Regions from separate parts of the Streptomyces diastaticus subsp. diastaticus genome, predicted to be linked through region 2. Evidence: riboswitches for the same ligand, from Rfam matches in the RefSeq annotation. Region 2 holds a riboswitch; the other holds the start of a gene.

Region 1 (4,337 bases), 1.2 Mb from region 2:
ACCGTCCGGTCCGGTGCAATGCCGGGCGGTTCGCGGGCGGCAGGTCTGCATAACGTGGATGCGCGAGCACGACACCCGAGCCGAGGCCGGCACCGTCAACACCCCTGGGAAGGGCGCGATGTTCGAGATCGAAGGCGTGGGCGTGTTCCTCGGCCTGGACGTCGGCAAGAGCAACCATCACGGCCACGGGCTCACCCCGGCCGGGAAGAAGGTCTTCGACAAGCCGCTGCCCAACAGCGAACCGAAACTGCGGGCCGTTCTCGACAAGCTGACCGCGAAGTTCGGCACCGTGTTGGTGATCGTGGACCAGCCCGCCTCGATCGGCGCCCTCCCGCTGACCGTGGCCCGGGACGCGGGCTGCCAGGTCGCCTACCTGCCCGGACTCGCCATGCGGCGGATCGCCGACCTCTACCCGGGCGAGGCCAAGACCGACGCCAAGGACGCGGCGGTGATCGCGGACGCGGCCCGGACGATGCCGCACGCCCTGCGTTCCCTGGACCTTACCGATGAGATCACCGCCGAGCTGACCGTGCTCGTCGGCTTCGACCAGGACCTCGCGGCCGAGGCCACCCGCACCAGCAACCGGATACGCGGCCTGCTCACTCAGTTCCATCCCAGCCTGGAACGTGTTCTGGGCCCGCGCCTCGACCACCAGGCCGTCACCTGGCTCCTGGAGCGTCACGGCTCCCCGGCCGCCCTGCGCAAAGCCGGCCGCCGCAGACTCGTCGAACTGATCCGGCCCAAGGCGCCGCGCATGGCCCAGCGGCTGATCGACGACATCTTCGAGGCCCTCGACGAACAGACCGTCGTCGTCCCGGGCACCGGCACCCTCGATATCGTCGTGCCCTCCCTGGCCGCCTCGCTCGCCGCCGTCCACACCCAGCGCAGGGCGATGGAAGCCCAGATCAACACGCTGCTGGAGGCCCACCCTCTTTCCCCGGTCCTGACGTCGATGCCCGGCGTCGGCGTCAGGACCGCCGCTGTCCTGCTGGTCACCGTCGGCGACGGCACCAGCTTCCCCACCGCTGCCCACCTGGCCTCCTACGCCGGCCTCGCCCCCACCACGAAGCAGTCGGGAACCTCGATCCACGGCGAACACGCACCCCGAGGCGGCAATCGGCAACTCAAACGGGCGATGTTCCTGTCCGCCTTCGCCTGCATGAACGCCGATCCCGTCTCTCGCGCCTACTACGACCGCCAGCGAGCCCGCGGCAAGACCCACACCCAGGCCCTCCTCCGCCTCGCCCGCCAGCGCATCAGCGTCCTGTTCGCCATGCTCCGCGACGGCACCTTCTACCAATCCCGGACACCGAAGGACGTTGAACTCGCCGCATAACCCCACCATCACGAACCACCCCAAACCCGGCAGGGATGCCTTGACGAACGACATAGAGGCACCCCCCGGTTCTAGATGTAGTGTTGGCGATGCTGGTGGTTCGCCGGGCACTGCTGTGTTCGGCGTCGCAAGAGGGAACCCGGTGAAAGACCGGGACTGCCCCGCAGCGGTGAGTGGGAACGACCGCCGTCACAAGCACTAGGTCCGGAAGCCGGGCCCGGGAAGCGACGGCCAGTAGGGGTCTCGTACGCACGAGACACGCCCGCGAGTCCGAAGACCTGCCACCGGTGCGCACGCCGGACAGCGGTGTGCGCGCTCCGAGGCCCCGAGGGAGGGCCAGGTGGCAGACGCACGGCCCCGGGCGAGGCACACAGATTTTCCTCCGCCAGCCCGGTGTCCCGCCGAACGTCCCGCGCCGCTCCTCCCCTCCCGGTCCTCGGGCGAGGACGAGAACGAGCGAGAGGAGACGGCGGCCGATGAGCGGTCTCGTGTATTTCTCCAGCGTCTCGGAGAACACCAGACGCTTCGTGGAGAAGCTGGCCCTGCCGGCCACGCGCATCCCCCTGCACCCGCGTCGCGAGGGCATACCGCAGGTGACCGAGCCGTATGTGCTGATCACGCCGACCTACGGCGGCGGAGAACACGCGGGCGCGGTGCCCAAGCAGGTGATCCGCTTTCTGAACGTCGAGGCCAACCGGCTGCTGCTGCGCGGAGTCATCGCCTCCGGCAACACCAACTTCGGCGTCGACTACTGCCTGGCCGGCCGGGTGATCTCGGCGAAGTGCCGGGTCCCGGAGCTGTACCGATTCGAACTGCTGGGCACGGACCGCGACGTCCGCGCCGTGAGGGAAGGGCTGCAAAAATTTTGGACACGACACTCGTCAACCAGGCGGACGACGGAGCGACAGGCGGCATGAGCACCCTCACCACCGCGGTCACGGTCCCCGCGGCGCAGCGCGAGTCGGTCGGCACGCGCAAGGACTACCACGCGCTGAACGCCATGCTGAACATGTACGACTGCGACGGCAACATCCAGTTCGGCCAGGACCGCGAAGCCGTACGGCAGTACTTCCTCCAGCATGTGAACCCGAACACCGTGCAGTTCGGGTCGCTCAAGGAGAAGATCGACTACCTGATCGCGAACGACTACTACGAGGAAGCCCCGATCCGGCGCTACCGCTGGGAGTTCCTGGAGGACCTCTACCGGCGGGCGTACGCGCACGAGCACCGCTTCCGCACCTTCCTCGGGGCGTTCAAGTACTACACGTCGTACACGCTCAAGGCCTTCGACGGTTCCCGATACCTGGAACGCTACGAGGACCGAGTCGTCGCCACCGCCCTGTTCCTGGGCGCCGGCGACGAGACGCTGGCCTCCCGGCTGGTCGACGAGATGATGACCGGCCGTTTCCAGCCGGCCACCCCGACCTTCCTCAACGCGGGCAAGGCCCAGCGCGGCGAACTGGTCTCCTGCTTCCTGCTGCGTGTCGAGGACAACCTGGAGTCCATCGGGCGCGGCATCAACTCGGCGCTCCAGCTCTCCAAGCGCGGCGGCGGCGTGGCGCTTCTGCTGACGAACCTGCGCGAGCAGGGGGCGCCGATCAAGAAGATCGAGAACCAGTCCTCCGGTGTCGTCCCGGTGATGAAGCTCCTGGAGGACTCCTTCTCCTACGCCAACCAGCTCGGTGCGCGGCAGGGTGCGGGCGCGGTGTACCTCCACGCCCACCACCCAGACATCATGCGGTTCCTGGACACCAAGCGGGAGAACGCGGACGAGAAGATCCGTATCAAGACCCTGTCTCTAGGCGTGGTCGTCCCGGACATCACGTTCGAGCTCGCCAAGCGCAACGAGGACATGCGCCTGTTCTCGCCCTACGACGTGGAGCGCGAGTACGGCATGCCGCTGGCCGACCTGTCGGTGAGCGAGCACTACGACGAGATGGTCGCCAACCCGCGCATCCGCAAGACCACGCTCAGTGCCCGCGAGTTCTTCAAGACCGTCGCGGAGCTGCAGTTCGAGTCCGGCTACCCGTACCTGCTGTTCGAGGACACGGTGAACCGGGCCAACCCGATCCCGGGCTGGATCAACATGTCCAACCTGTGCTCGGAGATCCTCCAGGTCAACACCCCCAGCACCTACGACGCCTCGCTCGGCTACGAGACGGTCGGCCGGGACATCTCCTGCAACCTCGGCTCACTGAACATCGCCGCCGCGATGGCCTCCCCCGACCTCGGCGCGACGGTCGAGACGGCGGTGCGCGGACTCACCTCCGTCTCCGACCAGTCGAACATCGACGCGGTGCCGTCCGTGGCGCACGGCAACGACCTGTCCCACTCCATCGGCCTCGGCCAGATGAACCTGCACGGCTACCTCGCCTCGCAGCGCATCCACTACGGCAGCGAGGAGGGCGTCGACTTCACCGACATGTACTTCTACGCGGTCGCCTTCCACGCCCTGCGCGCGTCGAACCGGATCGCGATCGAGCGCGGCACCGCCTTCGACGGCTTCGAGGCCACGGCGTACGCGGACGGCTCGTACTTCGACAAGTACACCGAGCGGGTCTGGGAGCCGGCCACCGAGCGGGTACGGAAGCTGTTCGCCGACGCGGGGATCGCCCTGCCCACGCAGGCCGACTGGCGCGAGCTGAAGGAGTCCGTGCGGGAGCACGGCATCTACAACCAGTACCTTCAGGCCGTACCGCCCACCGGATCCATCAGCTACATCAACGACTCGACCGCCTCCATCCACCCGATCGCCTCCAAGGTGGAGATCCGCAAGGAGGGCAAGCTCGGCCGCGTCTACTACCCGGCGCCGCACATGGACAACGACAACCTGGAGTACTTCCAGGACGCGTACGAGATCGGCTACGAGAAGATCATCGACACCTACGCGGCGGCCACCCAGCACGTCGACCAGGGCCTGAGTTGCACCCTCTTCTTCCGGGACACCGCCACCACCCGCGACCTGAACAAGGCGCAGATCCCCGCCTGGCGCAAGGGCATC
Region 2 (4,337 bases):
GGCAGGAGCGAGTGACCACAGGGAAAGGCGGGAGAGCGCCTGAGAGCGCTCTCCATGGGGGGTGATGGTTCTCCCGGAAACCTGAGGCGTCAAGAGTTGTCGCAAGACGTGAAGGAAGTGCGGCCGTGGCGTCAGGAAGTGAAGGGGCGTGGCGCGCCGGGCCCGCGAGGGAGCGTGCGACCCCTGGCCTCCGCTTTTCCCGTGGAGCGGTGCACGGCGGCCCTGAGGCGCGGGTGGGCGCTCCGGCGGCGCCTTCGCGACGTGAGGATCGTGTTCGTGTCGCACCTGTTCGTGTCGTACTTGTTCGCGACGAACGCGTTCGTTACGGTGGAGTCGTGACGACGGCCCCCAGGGATTCAGCTCTCCCGCCCCGGCCGCCGCGCTCTCCCCGCCCCGTGCCCGCGAGCCCCCAAGGAGTCACCGTGACCACCGCCCCCATACCCGAGCACCACCCCCTCCTCGTCGTCGGCGCCGGGCTCGGCGGGCTCACCCTCGCCCGCGTCCTGGCCCTGCACGGCGTGGGCTGCACCGTCCTCGACCGCGACGCCGACCGCGACGCCCGCTCCCAGGGCGGCATGCTCGACCTGCACGAGGACACCGCCCAGGCGGCCTTGCGCGAGGCCGGGCTGTACGAGGGGTTCCGCCGCCTGGTGCAGCCCGGCGGTGAGGCCACGCGCGTCCTGGACCGGCACGCCACCGTCCACCACGCCGACGACGCCGAGGGGGGCCGGCCCGAGGTCCACCGCGCGGCCCTGCGCGACCTGCTGCTCGACGCGCTGCCCGCCGGAACGGTCCGCTGGGGCGCCCAGGTCACCGCCGCCACCCCGCTCGGAGGCGGCCGCCACGAGGTCCGCCTCGCCGACGGCACCACTCTCACCACCGACCTCCTCGTCGGCGCCGACGGAGCCTGGTCGCGCGTGCGCCCCCTGGTCTCGGACGCCGCCCCGGCCTACACGGGCGTCAGCTTCGTCGAGGCCGACCTGACCGACGCCGACCGCCGCCATCCCCGTGCCGCCGCCCTCGTCGGCTCCGGCCTGCTCTTCGCCCTCGACCAGGGCAAGGGCCTCCTCGCCCACCGCGAACCGGGCGCCCGCCTGCACACCTACGTCGCCCTGCGCTGCCCCGCCGAGCTGCTGGACTCCCTCGGCCTCGCCGACCGGGCCGCCGCCCGCCGCCGGGTGCTCGCCCACTTCGACGGCTGGGACGAGGGCCTGCGCTCCCTCCTCGCCGACGGCGACGGCCCGCTCGTCGCCCGTCCCGTCCACGCCCTGCCCGTCGGCCACCGCTGGGAGCGCGCTCCCGGCGTCACCCTGCTCGGCGACGCCGCCCACCTCATGTCCCCGTTCGCCGGGGAGGGCGCCAACCTCGCCATGCTCGACGGCGCCGAACTCGCCGCGGCTCTGCTGGCCCGTCCGCAGGACCCCGAGCGCGCCCTCGCCACGTACGAGGCGGCCCTCTTCCCCCGCGGCGAGCGCGCCGCCCGCGAGTCGGCCGAGAGCCTGGAGCTGTGCTTCGGCCCGGACGCGGCCCGGCGGCTGGCGGCGATGATGAGCGGGGGGTGGCAGGACGGGGCGGCGTGACGGCCGGCCGCGGCAGCAAGTGCACCACCCTGCGCAAGGGCGCGTACCTGTACCACCGGACCTCGGGCCTCCAGGCCTGGAAGGAAACGGTCACCTGCTGACCGTCGCCACCCGCTCGCGCCGAGGGGCGCCCCGTCGCCGGGGTGCCCTCGTCACGTGTTCAGGGCTCAGGGCAGCGGCAGCTCGCGCACCATCAGCTCCGAGAGGTGGAACGTCCGGGCCCGCTCCGGCGCCTCGTCCAGGTGCTTACGCCACCACTCGCGGCCCTCCGTGCCGGGGGCACCGTAGGCGAACCCCGCCACCTCGTCCCCGTCGCGGGCGATCACGCAGGAGAACCCCGGGTGCCCGCCCCAGTGGTCCACGAACCACGGGAACCGCTGCCGGAACTCCTCGTCCTCGGTCACCCCGGAGTACACGTTCCGCTGGGTGTCGATGAGGATCTGCCGGATCTGCGGCAGGTCGTCACGTCCCGGGCGGCTCGCCCCGCTGGTGCCCCGGGAGGAGATGCGGGAACGCCTGCAGCGCCCCCGCGTCCCGCCATGTGAACACCCACCCCCGCGAGGCCCCCGCCCCCGGCTAGGCTGCCCCGTGCAGCTGGTTCGCCCCGTCCGCCAGACGGGGCGTCGCAAGAGGGAACCCGGTGGGAATCCGGGACTGCCCCGCAGCGGTGAGTGGGAACGAACGCCGTCATACGCACTGGGTCCGGGGAACGGGTCCGGGAAGCGACGGCCAGTAGGTGTCCGCCTTCGGCGGACGTGCCCGCGAGTCCGAAGACCTGCCCGTTGCCCGCACGCGACATCCGTGTGCGGACATCCCGGTGACCTCGTGGGCGGGTCGGAGGAGCACAGAGCGGACGGACGGGCGCGCCCCCGGGGCGCGGACCCCCGCCGTCCGGTCCGTCGTCCCTTCGCGCTCGCGTCCCGTGGCCGGGATGCAGGAGACGTCTCGCGAAGGAGAGTTCCGTGACAGCGAAGTCCGCGGCCGCGGCAGCACGGCCGACCGTGTACGGCTACCCCCGCCAGGGACAGCACCGGGAACTGAAGAAGGCGGTCGAGGGCTACTGGAAGGGCCGCGTCACCGCCGGCGCCCTCCAGGAGACGGCGACCGGGCTGCGCCGGGCCAACTGGGCCCAGCTCGCCGGGGCCGGCATCGACGAGGTGCCCACCGGCGACTTCTCGTACTACGACCACGTCCTCGACACCAGCGTCATGGTCGGCGCCGTCCCCGCGCGCCACCGGGCCGCCGTCGACGCCGACCCGCTCGACGGGTACTTCGCCATGGCGCGCGGCACCCAGGAGGTCGCGCCGCTGGAGATGACCAAGTGGTTCGACACCAACTACCACTACCTGGTGCCCGAGCTGGGCCCGGACACCGTCTTCAGCGCCGACTCCGCCAAGCAGGTCGCCGAGCTGACCGAGGCCCTCACGCTCGGCCACACCGCCCGCCCGGTCCTCGTCGGCCCCGTCACCTACCTCCTGCTCGCCAAGCCCGCCCCCGGGGTCGCCGCCGGCTTCGAGCCGCTGACCCTGCTCGACCGGCTGCTCCCGGTCTACGCCGAGGTCCTGGCCGACCTGCGGGCCGCCGGCGCGGCGTGGGCGCAGCTCGACGAGCCCGCCCTCGCCCAGGACCGCACCCCGGCCGAGCTGAACGCGGCCGCCCGCGCCTACCGCGACCTCGGCGCCCTCACCGACCGGCCCAGGCTGCTGGTCGCCTCGTACTTCGACCGGCTCGGCGAGGCGCTGCCGGTGCTGGCCAAGGCGCCGGTCGAGGGGCTGGCGCTGGACTTCACCGAGGCCGCCGCCGCCAACCTCGACGACCTCGCCGCCGTCGGCGGCCTGCCCGGCAAGCGGCTCGTCGCCGGTGTCGTCGACGGCCGCAACATCTGGATCAACGACCTCGAGAAGTCCCTGGCCACCCTCGCCACCCTGCTCGGTCTCGCCGACCGCGTCGACGTGGCCGCCTCCTGCTCCCTGCTGCACGTTCCGCTCGACACCGCGCCGGAACGCGACATCGACCCGCGGGTCCTGCGCTGGCTCGCCTTCGCCCGGCAGAAGACCGCCGAGGTCGCGACCCTCGCCACGGGCCTCGCCCACGGCACCGGCGCCATCGCCGCCGAGATCGCCGCCAACCGCGCCGACCTCGCCTCCCGCGCGAACTCCCCGCTCACCCGGGACCCGGCCGTCCGCGCCCGGACCGCCGCCGTCACCGGGGCCGACGCCCGCCGGTCCCAGCCGTACCCGCAGCGGGCCGCGGCCCAGCGGGAGCGGCTCGGGCTGCCGCTGCTGCCGACCACCACCGTCGGCTCGTTCCCGCAGACCGGCGAGGTCCGCGCGGCCCGCGCCGACCTGCGCGCGGGCCGGATCGACACGGCCGGGTACGAGGAGCGCATCGCCGCCGAGATCGCCGAGGTGATCGCCTTCCAAGAGAAGGCCGGGATCGACGTCCTGGTGCACGGCGAGGCCGAGCGCAACGACATGGTCCAGTACTTCGCCGAACAGCTCACCGGCTACCTCGCCACCCGGCACGGCTGGGTCCAGTCGTACGGCACGCGGTACGTCCGCCCCCCGGTCCTCGCCGGGGACGTTTCCCGTCCCGCGCCGATGACGGTGCGCTGGACGGCGTACGCCCAGTCGCTCACCGGCCGGCCGGTCAAGGGGATGCTGACCGGGCCCGTCACCATGCTGGCCTGGTCCTTCGTCCGGGACGACCAGCCGCTCGGGGAGACCGCCGCGCAGGTCGCCCTCGCCCTGCGCGACG

Evidence for each region. Region 2 has a riboswitch for cobalamin ahead of metE (5-methyltetrahydropteroyltriglutamate--homocysteine S-methyltransferase). Riboswitches for the same ligand answer to the same signal wherever they lie in the genome.
Region 1: linked by a shared signal. The riboswitch ahead of nrdI (class Ib ribonucleoside-diphosphate reductase assembly flavoprotein NrdI) and the one ahead of metE (5-methyltetrahydropteroyltriglutamate--homocysteine S-methyltransferase) in region 2 are both predicted to bind cobalamin.

The regions. Positions count from the first base shown of each region.
Region 1 is NZ_BLLN01000005.1:38,646-42,982, forward strand. It holds gene Sdia_RS18035 (IS110 family RNA-guided transposase) at 119-1,336, shown strand; cobalamin riboswitch at 1,415-1,636, shown strand; gene nrdI (class Ib ribonucleoside-diphosphate reductase assembly flavoprotein NrdI) at 1,813-2,253, shown strand; gene nrdE (class 1b ribonucleoside-diphosphate reductase subunit alpha) at 2,250-4,337, shown strand, end outside.
Region 2 is NZ_BLLN01000005.1:1,275,734-1,280,070, reverse strand. It holds gene Sdia_RS23050 (FAD-dependent oxidoreductase) at 423-1,580, shown strand; gene Sdia_RS23045 (hypothetical protein) at 1,748-1,996, opposite strand; cobalamin riboswitch at 2,159-2,377, shown strand; gene metE (5-methyltetrahydropteroyltriglutamate--homocysteine S-methyltransferase) at 2,543-4,337, shown strand, end outside.